Regions from separate parts of the Bacillus sp. GW823-FHT06A10 genome, predicted to be linked through region 3. Evidence: predicted binding sites of a transcription regulator. Region 3 holds the regulator's gene; each other region holds the start of a gene.
What was found. The regulator Rex, encoded in region 3, represses fermentation and respiration genes when NADH is low (regulators of the CRP and FNR family bind a similar motif). The targets are predictions, from matches to a motif close to TTGTGAAATATTTCACAA.

Region 1 (3,218 bases), on a different contig from region 3:
CTGATGGTGATATTCGTGAAGATGTTCCATTACCGAAGACAGATGATGAAATTAAATCTTTAAGTGTTGCATTTAATATGATGTTAGGAAACTTAAGGGGCATGGTAAAAAATATTGATACAACATTTTCTTATACAAACAATCAAGTACAGCAGATTAGAAAACAAACAGGAGAAGCAACGAGACAAGCGCAAGGTGTATCTGAGACTCTTGCAGAGATTTCTTCAGGCGCTGAGCAATCAGCAGCATCAATTCAAGCAATTGTTTCTGCTGTTGATACAACGACGTCTATTGCAAGTGAAGTAGAAGAAAAAGCGAAGCAGTCTGATACGTTGTCTTCAGAAATGGTTCAAGCTTTAGGGCATAGTACTCGTGTCTTTACGTCTTTAATTCAAGGTATTCAAACATTGGCAAAAGAAAATGAAGATTCCATGCAAAATGTACAGAAGTTAGAAGAACGAATGAAACAAGTAGAACATATTGTGTCTGTTGTGAGTGCGATTGCTAGCCAAACGAATTTATTAGCACTAAATGCTTCTATTGAGGCAGCTCGCGCAGAAGAGCATGGAAGAGGTTTTGCGGTTGTTGCGGAAGAAGTACGTAAACTTGCTGATGAAAGTGATCATTCTGCAAGAAACATATCTCAGTTATTACGGAATATGCAAGATGAAGTACAACAAGTTGCAATGAAAATGACAGAACAAGTGAAAATAGCTAAAGAAGAGGCGAAACGTGGAGAAGCTACGGAATTAATTTTAAAAGAAATGTCATCAAGTGTTATGGAAGTAGCCGATGCAACTCAGCAAATTAGTAGTTATATGAATGAACAAGTGAGCCACATTCATCAAACAGGAGCACAAACAAAAGCTGTAGCAGCAATTGCTGAAGAAACGTCAGCTGGTTCGCAAGAAGTGGCGCGTGTAACGCTACAACAGTCTAAAAATATGATAGTAATCGATCAATTATTAAAGGATTTAGAGAAGCAAGCAACTGATTTGAAACAAACAATTGAACGATTTTCAATGTAAAAGGAAGAACAGAATGCTGTTCTTCTCTTTTTTATTTAGTTTGATTTAATATTTACAGTTAAACTATGAACGTTTCCGCAACATTCTTTTCTCTCCCTTTCGGATGAAAATTATAGCGAGCTATAATATTAAAAGGGGTGTCTTTTATGAAAAAAGAAAAAAGACAACGGTTAATTAAACAATTTGTAAAGGAGTATGAAATAGATAAGCAAGAAAGATTAGTAGAATTGTTAGCAAAAAAAGATGTATTAGTAACACAAGCTACGGTTTCTCGCGATATTCGTGAGTTAAACTTAACGAAGGTACCTTCTCAAGAAGGATTAATGATATATAAAGTTTTCTCAGAAGAGCATTTACAAACTGATATAAAGTTAAAGAAAAAATTACGAGAAGTTGTTGTGAAAATTGATTGTGTAGATCAATTAATGGTTATTAAAACATTACCTGGTAATGCACATGTTATTGGTGTTTTATTTGATGAGTTAGATTGGAAAGAAAAAATAGGATGTATATGTGGAAATGATACATGCCTTATAATTTCACAGTCGAAATCAGATAGGGAGATTATAGAAGAAAGATTAAATTTAATTATTTAGATGCAAAAATCCTGTTTTTAATAAAATTAAAAACAGGATTTTTGTTTAAATACGGAAGTTAAATATTCAACATATATGCGTAATATATGTGTTTTTTATTGAAAAAGCGAGAGAGTTTGTTATAAAAATACAAATTCGTATGATTTTAAAAAAATAACTTGTTTAATATTTCACAATGATAATGTGGATGCTTTCACAAAGATAAAAGTGCAGAGCATTTATTATGTACTTGTAAGACATCAAACATATTTAAAAGGAGGTACAACAAATGAAACATCCGATACATGTTACTTCAGAAATTGGGGAATTACAAACGGTTTTATTAAAACGACCGGGTAAAGAAGTGGAAAACTTGACGCCAGATTATTTGCAGCAATTATTATTTGACGATATTCCATACTTACCAATTATTCAAAAAGAGCATGATTATTTTGCACAAACGTTACGCAATCGGGGTGTTGAAGTTCTTTATTTAGAAAAACTAGCCGCTGAGGTGTTAGTAGATAAAAAACTTCGAGAAGAATTTGTTGATCGTATTTTAAAAGAAGGACAGGCTGACGTAAATGTTGCACATCAAACTTTAAAAGAATATTTACTTTCCTTTTCAAATGAAGAATTAATTCAAAAAATTATGGGCGGTGTACGGAAAAACGAAATTGAAACAAGTAAGAAGACACATTTATATGAATTAATGGAAGATCATTATCCGTTTTACTTAGATCCAATGCCTAATTTATATTTTACTCGTGATCCAGCAGCTAGCGTGGGCGATGGCTTAACGATAAATAAGATGAGAGAACCAGCGCGTAGACGTGAATCATTATTCATGGAGTACATCATTAAATATCACCCAAGATTTGCAAAACATAATGTACCAATCTGGTTAGATCGTGATTATAAATTTCCAATTGAAGGTGGCGACGAGCTAATTTTAAATGAAGAAACAATTGCGATTGGAGTGTCTGCTCGTACTTCAGCTAAAGCAATTGAACGTTTAGCTAAAAATCTCTTTAGCCGACAAAATAAAATTAAGAAAGTGTTAGCAATAGAAATTCCAAAATGCCGAGCATTTATGCATTTAGATACAGTATTTACAATGGTTGATTATGACAAGTTTACAATTCATCCAGCCATTCAAGGGCCAAAAGGGAATATGAATATTTATATTTTAGAAAAAGGATCAGATGAGGAAACTCTTAAAATTACACATCGTACTTCTTTAATGGAAGCATTAAAAGAGGTATTAGGCTTAAGTGAATTAGTTCTTATTCCATGTGGAGGAGGAGATGTAATTGCTTCTGCTCGTGAACAATGGAATGATGGCTCGAACACATTAGCAATCGCACCAGGTGTAGTTGTTACATATGATCGCAACTATGTATCCAATACGTTATTACGGGAGCACGGTATAGAAGTAATTGAAGTGCTAAGTTCGGAATTATCTCGTGGTCGTGGGGGTCCACGTTGCATGAGTATGCCAATTGTTCGTAAAGATATTTAGTATAAATAACGGAGAAAGTAGGGATGAAGTATGTTAATGACTAGACCAAATTTAAAAGGAAGAAGCTTTCTAGCAGAAAAAGATTTTACACAA
Region 2 (3,218 bases), on a different contig from region 3:
GACCCGCGATACCTGTTGCCATTGTACGAAGAACATTTGTATCATGAAGTGCCATTTCAATACGTTCATAACTATATTTATCATGCATATAATGGATAACATTTAATGTGTTTAAATATAGACCCGCTAACCATTCCATTGTCATATCAAACTTATGCATAACTTCTTCGTAATTTAGTACTTCAGAAGTAATTGGTGCGTACTCAGGACCAACTTGTGCTTTTGATTTTTCATCTTTACCACCGTTAATTGCATATAATAATGCTTTCGCTAAGTTTGCACGAGCTCCGAAGAACTGCATTTGCTTACCGATTCTCATTGCAGATACACAACAAGCAATTCCGTAATCATCGCCGTAATCAGCACGCATAATGTCATCATTTTCATATTGAATTGCTGATGTTTTGATGGACATTTTCGCACAGTAGTTTTTAAAGTTCTCTGGTAATTGTTTAGACCAAAGAACTGTTAAATTCGGTTCTGGAGCTGGTCCTAAATTATCTAATGTATGCAAGAAACGGAATGAGTTCTTTGTTACTAATGGACGACCATCTAATGCCATACCACCGATAGATTCAGTTACCCAAGTTGGGTCACCAGAGAATAATTCATTATAATCAGGTGTTCTTGCGAATTTCACAAGACGTAATTTCATAATGAAGTGATCTACAATTTCTTGTACTTCTTCTTCTGTTAAAGTACCATTTGCTAAATCTCTTTCAATGTAAATATCTAAGAATGTAGAAGTACGTCCAAGACTCATTGCAGCTCCGTTTTGCTCTTTAATCGCTGCAAGATATGCGAAGTATAACCACTGGAATGCTTCTTGTGCATTTGTTGCTGGTTTAGAAATATCGAAACCATGAGAAGCAGCCATTTGTTTTAGTTCTTGAAGTGCACGCATTTGCTCAGATAACTCTTCGCGTAAACGCATTGTATCTTCGCTCATTACACCACCAGTTAAATTCAAATCAGCTTTTTTCGCTTCAATTAAATGATCAATACCATATAATGCTACGCGTCGATAGTCACCGATAATGCGTCCACGACCGTATGCATCTGGAAGACCAGTAATAACACCTGATTTACGTGCATTTCTCATTTCTGGTGTATAAGCATCAAATACACCTTGGTTATGAGTCTTTCTCCAATCTCTAAAAATACGACTAAGTTCTTTGTCCATTTCGTATCCATAAGATTCACAAGCTTGTTCTGCCATACGAATACCACCATATGGTTGTAAAGAACGTTTAAATGGTTTATCAGTTTGGAAACCGACTACTTTTTCAATATCTTTATTTAAGTATCCTGGGTCATGTGATGTAATAGAAGAAACAATTTTTGTATCCATATCAAGAACGCCACCGTTTTCACGTTCTTTTGTTGTTAAATCCATTACTTGATCCCAAAGTTGTTTCGTTGCTTCAGTTGCTTCTGCTAAGAAAGATTCGTCTCCTTCGAAAACGTTTACATTATTTAAAATGAAATCGCGAACATCAATCTCTGCTTTCCATTTTTCACCTTTAAAGTTTTCCCATGCGTTTTTAACATTTTCTAATACTTGAGTCATCCTAATCTCCTCCATTTTTGATTAGTACAGGACTAAGATTTTTTATATAACAGCTTACACACTTAGAATACTACTTTTTTACGAAAGTGAACGAAATAGTTGTGACATGTTTGTGAAATGTTGAGCAAACTACTATATATATAGTGTTAACTTCATTTAAAAGTCTTTAAAATTAACCCTTTCCTTAATTGTATTTTTTTGGTATCCTTATATACGAGTCCTATTTTGTAATATAAGAACAATACCCATTGTAGAGCTGTAATACTCTTATCTCCTAATCTGTTATAGTTTTTATAACAGAACAAAAAAGTGTACACATGTTGTACACTTTTTTTGTTACTTCTATAAAACATCTCTTTTTCTATTGCCATCATAGAATCCGCCACGATTGTCTGTTGATGCAATTATTTGCTCTAGTCCTTCTATATGATCACCTATAATTCGAAGTACAGCTGGAGGATGACCTATTTTTGCAAAATGTTCACTGGGACGAATACGGTTCATCTTATCAACCTCAACACGACATACACATGCAATTTCAAATCCAGAAAGAAGAGCCTTCACCTGTGCTACACAAGGTGACAATAAAGATTTGTATCCAATTGCTTTCAAACACTTGTGGCTAAATGCATTAGGTACCGCAATAAGTGAGCCTACCCCTAAATCCTTTCTATCACAAGCTAAATTTAGTGCATACTTAAATGCAGTTACAAGATGAAGTGGTACTCTTAAATCTAAATAATGATTTAAATCATTTAATGCGACGTCCTTTCCATCTGCAATAGCTTTTGCAAAAGGATATAGTTCACTAGCTGGAATAACAAAATCACCATCTATAAATAACACAATTTCTCCTTTTGCAAAATAAGTTCCAAGTGAACGCCCTACATCGTTTCCAAGGGCTTCTTTATATACAATGGTTGTTGCGCCTTTGTCTTTTGCAATCGTTGCTGTTTTATCTGACGAACCATTTACGACAACGATGATTTCAAAAGGTTCAATTTTACGAAGCTCTTCTATAACCTTTCCAATTGTTTTCTCTTCATTTTGTACAGGAATAACAACCGATAGTTGCTTTTCTCTATACAAATTGGATGTAACGCCCCATCCTTGATAAAAATCTTCGAAATTTAAAGTATGATAGACGCTATCCCTTTTCCTATTTCCATCATAATATCCCCCGCGTATATCACTGCTTACTATTCGTTCTGCAACTGCTTCTATATGATCACCTATCATTCGTCTTTCAGATTGAGAAAGGTTCGTTCCATATGCAGCATGTTCAATCGGTCGAAATTTATTCGGCGTAATAACATCAATAGCACAATGACGGTTAATTCTCCATTTACTTTGTGCTATACGTAAATGAGCTACAATAGGATTAACTAAACATTCATATCCAATACTTTGGACGACTTCTTTCGTCAACGCATGAGGTACAGATAATAAAGAATCTATCTTTAATTCTTCACGCTCTAACATTGCATTTAATATTTGACGCCACACTGTAACGGAATGGGGTTTTTGTTTCTTTAAAAACAATGCGTCCAAATTATTTAAAACGATGTCAGTCTGATCATGTAAAATTGGATTAAGAAACAATTGTAATTTGGAAGTTGGAATAGCAAAGTCCCCATCTATAAATAGT
Region 3 (3,218 bases):
CAACGCGATCACCTAATGGCTTTAGCATGAACAATAACCTCCTCATTTTGTTATGTAAATTTCTTTTATTAGCACTCAAGTCATCCGAGTGCTAACACACTTATAATAATAAATAATCTCAATTTCTTTTGCAAGTAAAAAAATCATAATTTTTTCGCAAATCACTATATAAACTTTCTATATAGAATACTGCCTTTACTATATGAATCGTTGTTTCCACTGCTCGTATGTTACAATATGAAAGGACACCCTAAGTTGTTTTCGCTACACACACAACTTTCTCCTGTCTTCTATTATAATTTCAAATAAGGATTTACGAAAAAAACATAATTCAAGTGAGGTTTATATCGTAGGTAGCATATTTACATGTTATCCTAACTTATCTCATACACTATAGTTAGAAAGGATGGTTAAACCATTTGAAGAAACAATACTGGTGGATTATCGTTACATACATTTTAATGCAGTTATCTGGCGTTGTTGGATTGCCACTTCTCCTAAAAACAGGACTCTATGATAATAGAGGATTTACCATTGAGGAAAAAGGACAAATCATAACGGGACACTGGGCAATTATTAGCTTCTTTGTTGCATTATGTATCGTACTTTGGTTACTTAGAACGGATATTCGTGACAGGCATTTAGATCCAAAGCGCTCTTCTGCTCCAGCTACTATTGGATGGATTTTCATCGGGTTCTTCTTGGCTTTCTTTTCACAAATAGTTGCTGGTATGATCGAGATGCAGCTGCTAGGAATTAAACAAGGTTCAGAAAATACAATGAAACTGATGGAGATTGCAAGAACCACACCTTGGTTCCTTATTGTTGTATCTATAATTGGACCTATCTTAGAAGAAATCGTATTTAGAAAAATTTTATTTGGTGCACTTTATAAGAAGTTTAACTTCTTTATCGCAGCTATCATTAGTTCGCTTGTATTCGCAGCAATTCATTTTGATTTTACTCATTTATTGGTATACACTGCTATGGGGCTCGTATTCGCCTTCTTATATGTGAAGACGAAGCGTATTATCGTTCCGATTGCAGCTCATGTTGCGATGAATACATTAGTCGCTATTGGGCAAATTTTTATGAGCAATGAGCAAATTCAAGAAATGATTAAAGAAGCTGAAAAAATGCAAGGCTTTATCGGAGGATTTTTTGTATGAGAAACTCACCATTGTTCATGGCTGCACTATACTTCCTTCTTGGATGTATCTTTACACGCTTCGCCATTACGAACGTGACAGATACAATCTGGAATGTGTGGACAATACTATTTGCAGTTATGGCAACAATTGATTTTAATTTGGCACTTCGCCTTATATTAGTTAAATTCACAAAGAAGAAACAATAATAAAACGCAGAGGTCGCTTCCTCTGCGTTTTATTGTGGATAGTTTTTCAAAAAGTAAACTAATGTTTGTAACTCTACAGCTAAATCAATATGATGAATTCTAATATTCTCTGATACGTTTAATCGTGCTGGTGTGAAATTCAAAATACCATGCACGCTCGTTTCAGCTAATCTATCTGCTACAGCTTGTGCTACTGTAGCCGGTACTGTTAATATTGCCACTTGTATATCATTTGATAATCTCTCTTCTAATTCATCTAAATGGTATACAGGAATGCCCCCGATTTCTGTTCCAACTTTCTCTTCACTAACATCAAATGCCATTTCAATTTTTGTATTATTGTTTTTCGTGAAATTATAATGTAAGAAAGCGGTCCCTAAATTACCTACTCCAATAAGTGCTACACGCGTTATATCATCTTGATCAAGTGTTTCGCGGAAAAATGATAATAAATAATTTACGTTATATCCATATCCCTTTTTCCCTAACGCTCCAAAATACGAAAAATCTCTTCGTATTGTTGCGGAATCTACTTTTACCGCTTCACTCAATTCGGCCGATGAAACACGCTGCTTACCAGAAAGAGATAAGTTTTGGATAAATCGATAGTATAGAGGCAATCTTTTAGCAGTGGCTTGTGGAATCTTTTGCTGATCCATATGACCTCTCCTCTCTTCCTATCTTTATTCATATACTTTAATCAAATACAGAAGTTTAGCACTCATTAAATTCCTTGTATAATAAAGAGAAGAAGTATTCTCTCTTATTTTAAACTATACACTATTTTTAGTATGATTGAGAAATATAAACATGGCAAAGTTAAGAAATTATTTGAGGTGAAAACATTGATTTTATTACAAGTAAATGGACTTTCGAAATTATACGGTGCAGAAACAATTCTTGCAAACATAAAATTGGAAGTACAAACAAAAGATCGTATCGCATTAGTTGGAAGGAATGGAGCTGGAAAATCTACATTATTAAAAATTATCGCTGGTGAGTTATCACATGATGGTGGCGAAATTATAAAACCGAAAGATGTCTCAATCGGGTATTTAGCTCAAAATACCGGCCTAGAAACGTCTTTAACAATTTGGGATGAAATGCTAACCGTCTTTACCCACTTACAGCAAATGGAGACAAAACTTCGAAGGCTTGAGCAAGAAATGGGCAAAGAAGAAAACTTTTCAAACGAAGCTACATACGAAAGATTGTTAGCTGATTATGACCAATTGCAACTCAATTATAAAGATCAAGGTGGATATCAATATGAAGCGGATATTCGCTCCATTTTAAGCGGCCTTGGCTTCCCAGTTGAAACGCACCAGACGACGATTTCTACTTTAAGCGGTGGGCAAAAAACAAGATTAGCTCTCGGAAAATTATTATTAACAAAACCAGACTTACTTATTTTGGACGAGCCTACAAACCATTTAGACATCGAAACATTAACATGGCTTGAGCAATATTTACAAGGTTATCCTGGCGCAATATTAATCGTTTCACATGACCGTTATTTCTTAGACAAACTTGTTACACAAGTATATGAAATTTCGAATAAAGAAAGCAGACGATTTGTTGGTAACTACAGTAAATATTTAGACTTAAAATCAGCATTATATGAGCAAGAAATGAAACGTTACGAAAAACAACAAGATGAAATCGCAAAACTTGAGGACTTCGTTCAAAAGAATATAGCTCGCGCCTCTACAACGAAACGTGCTCAAAGTCGCCGTAAACAACTAGACAGAATGGAATTATTAACGAGACCATTAGGGGATTCTAAGTCAGCATCATTCCACTTCGATATTGAAAAGCAAAGTGGAAATGATGTTTTACAAGTAAAGGATGCAACCATTGG
Region 4 (3,218 bases), on a different contig from region 3:
TGAAGATATTTTAACAGGTTGACAACCGTATCAATTATCCATATAATGAGAATACAATAACATATCTCCAAAGGGGAGTAGCGTCCAAGAATATTTCTTGGAAACAAAGTCGTCATTACGTAGAACTTAGTTCTTCCGGCTTTGTTGGCATTTTTATTACATATGTCTAGCAAGACCTTTGCCTATTAACGGCAGAGGTCTTTTTTGTATTCATTTCCAAATTCTTCCAAAGTTAATAGGCAGGAGTATGGGGAAACTAAATAGTGGGGAAATTCTTCACTTATTTAGAACTTATAGAGATGAGAGGAGAATGTACATGGATGTATCATTATTATTGGAGTATGGTTGGGTATTACTCATCCTAATTGCACTTGAAGGGATTTTAGCGGCTGATAACGCTCTTGTTCTTGCAATTATGGTAAAACATTTACCAGAAGAAAAACGAAAGAAAGCACTATTTTACGGATTAGCGGGGGCATTTGTTTTCCGATTTGGATCGTTATTTATGATTTCGTTCTTAGTCGATGTATGGCAAGTGCAAGCAATCGGTGCCATCTACCTTATGTTTATCGCTGGTAATCACTTATTTAAAACATATGTTAAAAAGAATACAGATGAAGAAACAGAAGAAAAAGAAGCAAAGAAAAAACAAGAGAACTTCTGGTGGACTGTATTTAAAGTTGAAGTTGCTGATATCGCCTTCGCAGTTGATTCAATTTTAGCTGCGGTTGCACTAGCAATGACTTTACCAAAAACAGGATTAGGTACAATTGGTAGTCTAGATACTGGGCAATTCGTTGTTATCTTTGTAGGTGGACTTATCGGATTAATCATTATGCGATTTGCAGCAACTGCATTCGTACAAATCTTAAAACGTAAACCAGGACTTGAAACTGCAGCATTCTTAATTGTAGGTTGGGTTGGTGTGAAGCTAGCAGTTTATACATTAGCACACCCTGCATTAAATGTAATTCCACATTCATTCCCAGAATCCACTCCGTGGAAGCTTACATTCTGGATTGTATTAGTCGGAATCGCAGTTGGTGGTTGGTTCTTCTCAAAAGAAGTAGAAGTAAAAGTAGAAAAGAATTTAGACGAAAAAGCGCTGTAATTACAGCGCTTTTTCTTTTTCCTTTCTTCCTCTCAATGTCCAGAAAAAATTCCATTATACTACCCTTTGTAAACGTTTTCTTAACGTATGTATGTCCTTTTTGTGAAACATTGCACAAACTTATTGAAAGTGAGAACAATTCCATGTACTTTATTCATATAAGGAGTATTTATAGAAGATTTACTAAAGGAGCGTATTACTCATGCTAGAACAAGGACTAGATTATGTTGTCAAACTGGCTAAAAGCAAAAAGAAAATGCTAGATACAAACCCAATGCAATATTTCATTCGTGCTGCACTTGCGGGTATTTATATCGGTTTTATTATTGTACTATGTTTTAAATTAGGTAACTTTTTTCACATTGCAGATTCACCAGCAACTTATTTAGCTGCTTCTATGTTTTTCGGGATTGCTCTCGTACTTATTATATATGGCGGTGCTGAATTGTTTACTGGAAACACAATGTACTTTACTGTAGCAACTTTAAGAAAAGAAACAACGATTTCTGATACACTTCGTAACTGGGTTGCTTGTTATGCAGGTAACTTAGCCGGCGCGTTATTCTTTGCCTTACTATTTTACGCAACTGGAATTTTTGAAGCAATTGATCACGGTCACCTAATGAATAAAGTCGTTGAAGGAAAGATGAACACACCTACAATGCAGTTATTCTTTAAAGCCATTTTATGTAACTGGCTCGTATGTCTTGCTTGCTTCTTACCATCTCAGGTTAAAGGCGACACGGCAAAAATAATGGTCATGATGCTACTTGTTTTCACATTCTTCTTATCTGGTTACGAACATAGTATTGCAAACTTGTCACTCTTTGCTTTATCTTTAGTTTCACCACATCCTGAGACAATTTCTTTTTCAGGTGCTATTCATAACTTAATTCCTGTTACAATCGGTAACATTATTGGCGGATCAGTATTTGTCGGTATGGTATACCACTACTTAACAAAAAAAACACCTGAAGTTCAACAGGAAGAAACTGAAATCGCAGCAGCTCAACAAGAAGAGATTATTCCTTTACAAGCACATATGAAACATTAAAAACTCCAAAGTTTTACTTTGGAGTTTTTAGCTTCCCACGTATTTAACAACAAGGTGAGGATTAATTTCTCCTTCTTCCTTTCCCTTATCCATTCTCTGTTTCATCTTGTGCATACCGATGACATCATTCGTATGAAGGTGAATTTCATTTACATATAACCCCTCTGTACAAAAAGCTTCTACAAAATCCAGTCCATTTTTTGCTCCCCACCCCATATTAAAATCAAGGGAAAGAATATTCACATCATAATCCCGAACCATTTGCAAAGCACATTCTACTGTAGTTGCGGGCACATACCCGAACGGGCAACTTCTTTGATCATCCATATATACGTTCATTTTCTATTCCCTCTCTAATTTGAATATGCGGCCAATACATAACATATTGCCCCAAGACTAATAAAAGGACCAAATGGAATTGGTTTTCGTACTTCTATACGTTTTAATACGATACCCACCCCAAAGAAACAAAGACTGAAACAAGATGCTAAAAATAAAATGATAAAAACGCCTTTCACTCCTACTATAAACCCAAGTAACGAAAGTAGTTTTATATCACCTCCGCCAAGCCCTTCTGGATATATCTTTTGCATGCAATATAACAAAATGAATATAACACCACTACCAACTATACTATCTGTCCAAGTAACTAATTGTACAAAAACACTTTCAAGAATGAGTAAAACGGCAAACGAAATTAAAATACAATCAGGAATTAACATATATAAGTAATCTGTAACTGAAATAATAAGAAGTAGCGAAAAAAGGGATAAAATGATAATAAGCTCTCGTTCTATTCCAATCATATACACGGTAAGAAGAAATATACTTCCTGTTATACATTCAAATGCTACATACATAATTGGAATTTTCCTCTTACAATTCGTACAACAGCCTCTTTGTATATAAAATGAAATGATGGGGATTAGTTCTTTTGGCCTTAGCACATATTTGCAATAATAACAATGTGAACGCGGGGTAATAATAGACGCACCTAATGGAACCCTCATCGCAACTAGCATAAAAAAAGAACCAAACACCATCCCTGCTAAC

Region 1: the regulator Rex is predicted to act here: its motif matches at 1,783-1,800, upstream of arcA (arginine deiminase).
Region 2: the regulator Rex is predicted to act here: its motif matches at 1,681-1,698, upstream of pflB (formate C-acetyltransferase).
Region 4: the regulator Rex is predicted to act here: its motif matches at 1,212-1,229, upstream of AC1Q8M_RS02870 (formate/nitrite transporter family protein).

The regions. Positions count from the first base shown of each region.
Region 1 covers NZ_JBXAHT010000004.1:95,029-98,246, forward strand. The annotation lists gene AC1Q8M_RS24255 (methyl-accepting chemotaxis protein) at 1-1,028, shown strand, start outside; gene argR (arginine repressor) at 1,175-1,624, shown strand; gene arcA (arginine deiminase) at 1,893-3,125, shown strand; gene argF (ornithine carbamoyltransferase) at 3,156-3,218, shown strand, end outside.
Region 2 covers NZ_JBXAHT010000004.1:219,446-222,663, reverse strand. The annotation lists gene pflB (formate C-acetyltransferase) at 1-1,570, opposite strand, end outside; gene AC1Q8M_RS24815 (hypothetical protein) at 1,723-1,944, opposite strand; gene AC1Q8M_RS24810 (glycosyltransferase family 2 protein) at 1,913-3,218, opposite strand, start outside.
Region 3 covers NZ_JBXAHT010000010.1:8,184-11,401, forward strand. The annotation lists gene groES (co-chaperone GroES) at 1-28, opposite strand, end outside; gene AC1Q8M_RS27545 (CPBP family intramembrane glutamic endopeptidase) at 420-1,169, shown strand; gene AC1Q8M_RS27550 (YdiK family protein) at 1,166-1,357, shown strand; gene AC1Q8M_RS27555 (redox-sensing transcriptional repressor Rex) at 1,387-2,016, opposite strand; gene AC1Q8M_RS27560 (ABC-F family ATP-binding cassette domain-containing protein) at 2,203-3,218, shown strand, end outside.
Region 4 covers NZ_JBXAHT010000001.1:553,663-556,880, reverse strand. The annotation lists gene AC1Q8M_RS02880 (TrkH family potassium uptake protein) at 1-22, shown strand, start outside; yybP-ykoY riboswitch at 61-226, shown strand; gene AC1Q8M_RS02875 (TerC family protein) at 317-1,111, shown strand; gene AC1Q8M_RS02870 (formate/nitrite transporter family protein) at 1,314-2,165, shown strand; gene AC1Q8M_RS02865 (cyclic-phosphate processing receiver domain-containing protein) at 2,193-2,504, opposite strand; gene AC1Q8M_RS02860 (prepilin peptidase) at 2,519-3,218, opposite strand, start outside.